Regions from separate parts of the Fictibacillus sp. KU28468 genome, predicted to be linked through region 1. Evidence: a T-box and tRNA genes for the amino acid it is inferred to sense, from the RefSeq annotation. Region 1 holds a T-box; the other holds one or more tRNA genes.
What was found. The T-box of region 1 lies ahead of alaS (alanine--tRNA ligase). A T-box ahead of a tRNA ligase gene usually reads a tRNA of that ligase, here a tRNA-Ala.
Positions count from the first base shown of each region.

Region 2: it has a tRNA-Ala gene. The T-box ahead of alaS (alanine--tRNA ligase) is inferred to sense a tRNA for this amino acid. The anticodon was not compared.

Region 1 covers NZ_CP110666.1:1,658,495-1,661,893, forward strand. Annotated here, with positions in the region: gene OKX00_RS08470 (hypothetical protein) at 1-46, shown strand, start outside; gene OKX00_RS08475 (hypothetical protein) at 82-246, shown strand; gene OKX00_RS08480 (AI-2E family transporter) at 352-1,416, shown strand; T-box leader at 1,443-1,662, shown strand; gene alaS (alanine--tRNA ligase) at 1,728-3,399, shown strand, end outside.
Region 2 covers NZ_CP110666.1:4,340,162-4,343,560, reverse strand. Annotated here, with positions in the region: rRNA gene OKX00_RS23130 (23S ribosomal RNA) at 1-464, shown strand, start outside; rRNA gene rrf (5S ribosomal RNA) at 545-660, shown strand; tRNA gene OKX00_RS23120 (tRNA-Val) at 671-746, shown strand; tRNA gene OKX00_RS23115 (tRNA-Thr) at 754-829, shown strand; tRNA gene OKX00_RS23110 (tRNA-Lys) at 837-912, shown strand; tRNA gene OKX00_RS23105 (tRNA-Leu) at 931-1,015, shown strand; tRNA gene OKX00_RS23100 (tRNA-Gly) at 1,023-1,097, shown strand; tRNA gene OKX00_RS23095 (tRNA-Leu) at 1,111-1,199, shown strand; tRNA gene OKX00_RS23090 (tRNA-Arg) at 1,213-1,289, shown strand; tRNA gene OKX00_RS23085 (tRNA-Pro) at 1,293-1,369, shown strand; tRNA gene OKX00_RS23080 (tRNA-Ala) at 1,380-1,455, shown strand; rRNA gene OKX00_RS23075 (16S ribosomal RNA) at 1,615-3,164, shown strand; tRNA gene OKX00_RS23070 (tRNA-Ile) at 3,259-3,335, shown strand; tRNA gene OKX00_RS23065 (tRNA-Ala) at 3,359-3,399, shown strand, end outside.

The DNA.
Region 1 (3,399 bases):
TCTTTTTGAAGATCAAGATTTATCCTTTAATGCCGATGCACAATAACGTTAAGTGATCTTAATGAATGGGTGGGTGACAACATGAATAACATTTTAAAACCATTACTTGCCTTAGGCATCTGGGCAGCTTTCAAAGGAATTAAATCATCCAGAAAAAACGGGATGAATTTTATGAGGATGGACGACCTGTTATCTTCTAAAAGAGTAAGAAAAATGCGTAAGAGACTGGCAAAAGCCATTTATTAAAGAAATGAAAGTCCATGCTAAAAAAAGCATGGACTTTTTTTCATGAAATGAGAGGTTGGGGCAACAATATAAATGGAGGTGATTACTATACATCGAGAAAAGTATATGAAGTGGATCATCCGCCTGTCTCTGTTGGTACTTTTGTTTCTGTGCGGCTGGCTGCTGCTTAAACTTGCCCCTTTCTGGACACCTGTGCTGACAACGGTCAAAGCGGTGTTTATCCCTTTTTTTATTGCGGTGTTCATCACCTACTTGCTTCATCCCCTCGTAGAAAAACTGCATCATTGGGGCGTTCCGCGGACGCTGGCGATTCTGTTTATCTACGTTTTGTTTTTTGGCGGTATCGGCTACGGAGTATACAAAGGCATCCCATATATGGTGCTTCAGATACGGGAACTCGTCTCAAATATACCTGCCATATCAAAAACGTACCGTAACTGGCTGCTGGAAGTGGACCACCATACCTCCCGGCTGCCTCGTTCCATCCATCTCCGCATTGAAGATTATATCCAATCGGCTGAACAATACTTGGAAAAAAGTGCGGCCAATGTGATCGGATCCATAAAAAAAATTGTCGATTATTTTTTTGTCTTGATTATCGTTCCGTTCCTTGTCTTTTATTTTTTAAAGGATATTGATGCAATTAAACGAGCATGCTGGTATATAACCCCGAAAAAATGGCGGAAAGAAGGCATTCACTTATTGAAAGATATTGACCGGTCTCTTGGCGGCTATATACGCGGGCAGCTGTTTGTCGGGAGTCTTCTCGGTGCAGCTGCTGTGCTCGCTCTCTGGCTGGCAGGCATGCCTTATCCGATTATTCTTGGGATTATTATTGCCATAACCGATGTTATCCCTTATTTTGGACCAATTCTTGGTGCTGTTCCGGTTATATTCATCGCATTCACGATCTCTGTAAAAATGGTGCTGATTGTTGCAGGAATTATGCTTGTGCTTCAATTTATAGAAGGAAATATTTTAGGGCCTCTAATCGTTGGCAAAAGCCTTCATATCCATCCAGCTCTGATTATCCTCGCCCTTCTTGCAGGGGGAGAAATTGGTGGAATTCTTGGCTTGATCCTAGCTGTTCCTGTGTTTTCTATACTTAAAGTGATCGTTGTTCACATTCGTGATCACAGACTTACGGCAAAGATTGACAAAATGCCCTAGAAGGAATTATACTTACTGCAAGATAAAGCAAAACGATGATGGAGATAAGTACGTTTCTACCCTTTTATAGAGAGGAAACCCACGGCTGAAAGGTTTCTAAAAGTAAGAGGAACGGAAAGCTACTCCCGAGTGCAATTAATACCTGCCGGTTAAACCCCGTTAACGTTTATTTAAGGTGATGATCCCCATTGAAAGCGGGTTCATAACCAGGGTGGTACCGCGTGAATAACAACTCTCGTCCCTGATGCAGATCAGGAACGGGAGTTTTTTTATTTGCCTGTCGTTTTTACACCAGAAAGGAGATAGGAAAGATGAAAACTTTAACGTCTGCTCAAGTAAGACAAATGTTTCTGGATTTTTTCCAGGAGAAGGGCCACAGTGTCGAGCCAAGCGCATCACTCGTCCCCCACGAAGATCCGTCTTTGCTATGGATTAATAGTGGAGTAGCAACGCTGAAAAAATACTTTGACGGCAGGGTCATCCCTGAAAATCCAAGAATCGTGAATGCGCAGAAATCAATCCGTACAAATGATATTGAAAATGTAGGAATCACAGCAAGACACCACACATTCTTTGAGATGCTTGGGAACTTTTCTATCGGGGACTATTTTAAAGAAGAAGCCATCATTTGGGCTTGGGAGTTTCTAACAGATCCGAAATGGATTGGTTTTGATCCTGAAATGCTTTCTGTAACCATTCATCCGGAAGATGATGAAGCATTCGATATCTGGAACAAGACAGTAGGGGTGCCTGCAGAACGAATCATCCGTCTGGAAGGAAACTTCTGGGATATCGGAGAAGGGCCGAGTGGGCCAAACACAGAGATCTTCTATGACCGAGGAGAAAAGTACGGTAATGACCCAGAAGATCCGGAACTTTACCCGGGTGGAGAAAATGACCGTTATCTTGAAGTATGGAACCTTGTTTTTTCCGAGTTCAACCATAATCCTGATGGAACGTATACTCCACTTCCAAAGAAGAATATTGATACAGGAATGGGCCTTGAGCGCATGGTTTCCGTCATCCAGAACGTTCCGACCAACTATGACACAGATCTCTTCATTCCTGTGATTCGGCTGACTGAACAGCTTTCAGGCAGCAAGTATGGAGTAAGCAAGGAAACAGATACGGCGTTTAAGGTAATTGCTGACCATATTCGAACGGTTGCTTTTGCGGTTTCAGATAATGCTCTGCCTTCAAATGAAGGACGCGGTTATATTCTTCGCCGCCTGATCAGAAGAGCGACACGCTTCGCTAAACAGATAGGCTTAGATCGTCCGTTCATGTTTGAACTTGTACCGACTGTTGCTGACATAATGGTTGATTTTTATCCTGAAGTGAAAGAGAAAGTTCCTTTTATTCAGCGCGTCATCAAGAACGAAGAGGAACGTTTCCATGAAACCATCAATGAAGGATTGGCGATTCTTGAGGATGTCATCCAAAAAGAAAAAGCATCAGGCAGCAGCACGATTGCAGGAAAAGATGCGTTTAAACTCTATGATACATTCGGTTTTCCTTTTGAACTGACCGAAGAGTACGCTGCTGAACACAATATGGAAGTCGACCGTGCCGGTTTTGAAAAAGAGATGGAAGCACAGCGTGAACGTGCTCGTTCTGCACGCCAGGATGTAGATTCCATGCAAGTGCAGGGAGGCGTACTCAGCGATATCAAAACCAACAGTGAATTTGTCGGTTATGATGAAGAAAGAAGTACTTCAAAAGTGCTGGAGACTCTTCAAAACGGTGAGCGGGTAGACCTGCTAGGCGAAGGAGAAGAGGGGCAGGTCATCTTGGATCTCACTCCGTTTTACGCTGAAAGCGGCGGTCAGGTAGCCGATCAGGGAACTATTATTGGAGAAGGTGTAGAACTGTACGTGAAGGATGTACAGAAGGCGCCGAACGGTCAGAACCTTCATACTGTAACGGTAGTGAAAGGAAGCTTGCGCAAAGGGATTGAAGTCGTGGCACAAGTAAATGCTGAAA
Region 2 (3,399 bases), 1.7 Mb from region 1:
CTACCCTGGGGATAACAGGCTTATCTCCCCCAAGAGTCCACATCGACGGGGAGGTTTGGCACCTCGATGTCGGCTCATCGCATCCTGGGGCTGAAGTAGGTCCCAAGGGTTGGGCTGTTCGCCCATTAAAGCGGTACGCGAGCTGGGTTCAGAACGTCGTGAGACAGTTCGGTCCCTATCCGTCGCGGGCGCAGGAAATTTGAGAGGAGCTGTCCTTAGTACGAGAGGACCGGGATGGACACACCGCTGGTGTACCAGTTGTTCCGCCAGGGGCATAGCTGGGTAGCTACGTGTGGACGGGATAAGTGCTGAAAGCATCTAAGCATGAAGCCCCCCTCAAGATGAGATTTCCCATCACGTCAAGTGAGTAAGACCCCTTAGAGATGATGAGGTTGATAGGTCTGGTGTGGAAGCGTGGTGACACGTGGAGCTGACAGATACTAATCGGTCGAGGGCTTATCCTTAAAATAATCAGAAGTTTGGATGAAAAGTTATCTAGTTTTGAGGGAATATACCTCAAACTAGGTTGAAAAACCTACATATGTCTGGTGGCGATAGCGAAGAGGTCACACCCGTTCCCATACCGAACACGGAAGTTAAGCTCTTCAGCGCCGATGGTAGTTGGGGGCTTCCCCCTGTAAGAGTAGGACGTTGCCGGGCATATACATATGGAGGATTAGCTCAGCTGGGAGAGCACCTGCCTTACAAGCAGGGGGTCGGCGGTTCGAACCCGTCATCCTCCACCATTATTTCGCCGGTTTAGCTCAATTGGTAGAGCAACTGACTTGTAATCAGTAGGTTGGGGGTTCAAGTCCTCTAGCCGGCACCACTTTCAAGAGCCATTAGCTCAGTTGGTAGAGCATCTGACTTTTAATCAGAGGGTCGAAGGTTCGAGTCCTTCATGGCTCACCATTTTCAAAAATTTTATATGCGGGTGTGGCGGAATTGGCAGACGCGCTAGACTTAGGATCTAGTGTCTTATGACGTGGGGGTTCGAGTCCCTTCACCCGCACCATACGGATGCGGAAGTAGTTCAGTGGTAGAATACAACCTTGCCAAGGTTGGGGTCGCGGGTTCGAATCCCGTCTTCCGCTCCATTTTTTTCTGCCTGCCGGGGTGGTGGAATTGGCAGACACACAGGACTTAAAATCCTGCGGTAGGTGACTACCGTGCCGGTTCGAGTCCGGCCCTCGGCACCAATTAAAATTATATGCGCCCTTAGCTCAGCTGGATAGAGTGTTTGACTACGAATCAAAAGGTCGGGAGTTCGAATCTCTCAGGGCGCGCCATATCGGGAAGTGGCTCAGCTTGGTAGAGCACCTGGTTTGGGACCAGGGGGTCGCAGGTTCAAATCCTGTCTTCCCGACCATCTTTGTTAAGGGGCCTTAGCTCAGCTGGGAGAGCGCCTGCCTTGCACGCAGGAGGTCAGCGGTTCGATCCCGCTAGGCTCCACCATTTCGAAAATGTGTTGACATTTTCTTTTTTAATGGGTATGATATTAAAGTTGCTGTTCGAAGCAGCACATTAGTTCTTTGAAAACCAAACAAAAGCCAGGTAAGTCAGGGATTTTACAATCCCATCAATTTTTAAACTTTAAGAGCTATATCAAACACTTTATTGGAGAGTTTGATCCTGGCTCAGGATGAACGCTGGCGGCGTGCCTAATACATGCAAGTCGAGCGGACCAAAGAGAGCTTGCTCTCTGAGGTTAGCGGCGGACGGGTGAGTAACACGTGGGTAACCTGCCTGTAAGACGGGGATAACTTCGGGAAACCGAAGCTAATACCGGATGATAAAGAGGAACGCCTGTTTCTTTTTTGAAAGTCGGCCTTGTGCTGACGCTTACAGATGGGCCCGCGGCGCATTAGCTAGTTGGTGAGGTAACGGCTCACCAAGGCGACGATGCGTAGCCGACCTGAGAGGGTGATCGGCCACACTGGGACTGAGACACGGCCCAGACTCCTACGGGAGGCAGCAGTAGGGAATCTTCGGCAATGGACGAAAGTCTGACCGAGCAACGCCGCGTGAGCGATGAAGGCCTTCGGGTCGTAAAGCTCTGTTGTCAGAGAAGAACAAGTACCGGAGTAACTGCCGGTACCTTGACGGTACCTGACCAGAAAGCCACGGCTAACTACGTGCCAGCAGCCGCGGTAATACGTAGGTGGCAAGCGTTATCCGGAATTATTGGGCGTAAAGCGCGCGCAGGCGGTTCTTTAAGTCTGATGTGAAAGCCCACGGCTCAACCGTGGAGGGTCATTGGAAACTGGGGAACTTGAGTGCAGGAGAGAAAAGTGGAATTCCACGTGTAGCGGTGAAATGCGTAGAGATGTGGAGGAACACCAGTGGCGAAGGCGGCTTTTTGGCCTGTAACTGACGCTGAGGCGCGAAAGCGTGGGGAGCAAACAGGATTAGATACCCTGGTAGTCCACGCCGTAAACGATGAGTGCTAGGTGTTGGGGGGTTCCACCCTCAGTGCTGACGTTAACACATTAAGCACTCCGCCTGGGGAGTACGACCGCAAGGTTGAAACTCAAAGGAATTGACGGGGGCCCGCACAAGCAGTGGAGCATGTGGTTTAATTCGAAGCAACGCGAAGAACCTTACCAGGTCTTGACATCCTCTGACCATCCTAGAGATAGGACTTTCCCCTTCGGGGGACAGAGTGACAGGTGGTGCATGGTTGTCGTCAGCTCGTGTCGTGAGATGTTGGGTTAAGTCCCGCAACGAGCGCAACCCTTGACCTTAGTTGCCAGCATTCAGTTGGGCACTCTAAGGTGACTGCCGGTGACAAACCGGAGGAAGGTGGGGATGACGTCAAATCATCATGCCCCTTATGACCTGGGCTACACACGTGCTACAATGGGTGGTACAAAGGGTTGCAAAGCCGCGAGGCCGAGCCAATCCCAAAAAGCCACTCTCAGTTCGGATTGTAGGCTGCAACTCGCCTACATGAAGCCGGAATTGCTAGTAATCGCGGATCAGCATGCCGCGGTGAATACGTTCCCGGGCCTTGTACACACCGCCCGTCACACCACGAGAGTTTGTAACACCCGAAGTCGGTGGGGTAACCTTTTAGGAGCCAGCCGCCGAAGGTGGGACAGATGATTGGGGTGAAGTCGTAACAAGGTAGCCGTATCGGAAGGTGCGGCTGGATCACCTCCTTTCTATGGAGACATGAGTGCACTTTGCTGCCTCATGAACTTACCTGAGCTTTTGTTTGGTTTTGAGAGAACTTCTCTCATCTATAATATGGTGCATGGGCCTATAGCTCAGCTGGTTAGAGCGCACGCCTGATAAGCGTGAGGTCGATGGTTCGAGTCCATTTAGGCCCACCATAACATTTTCATACAGACAAGATGGGGCCTTAGCTCAGCTGGGAGAGCGCCTGCCTTGCACGCA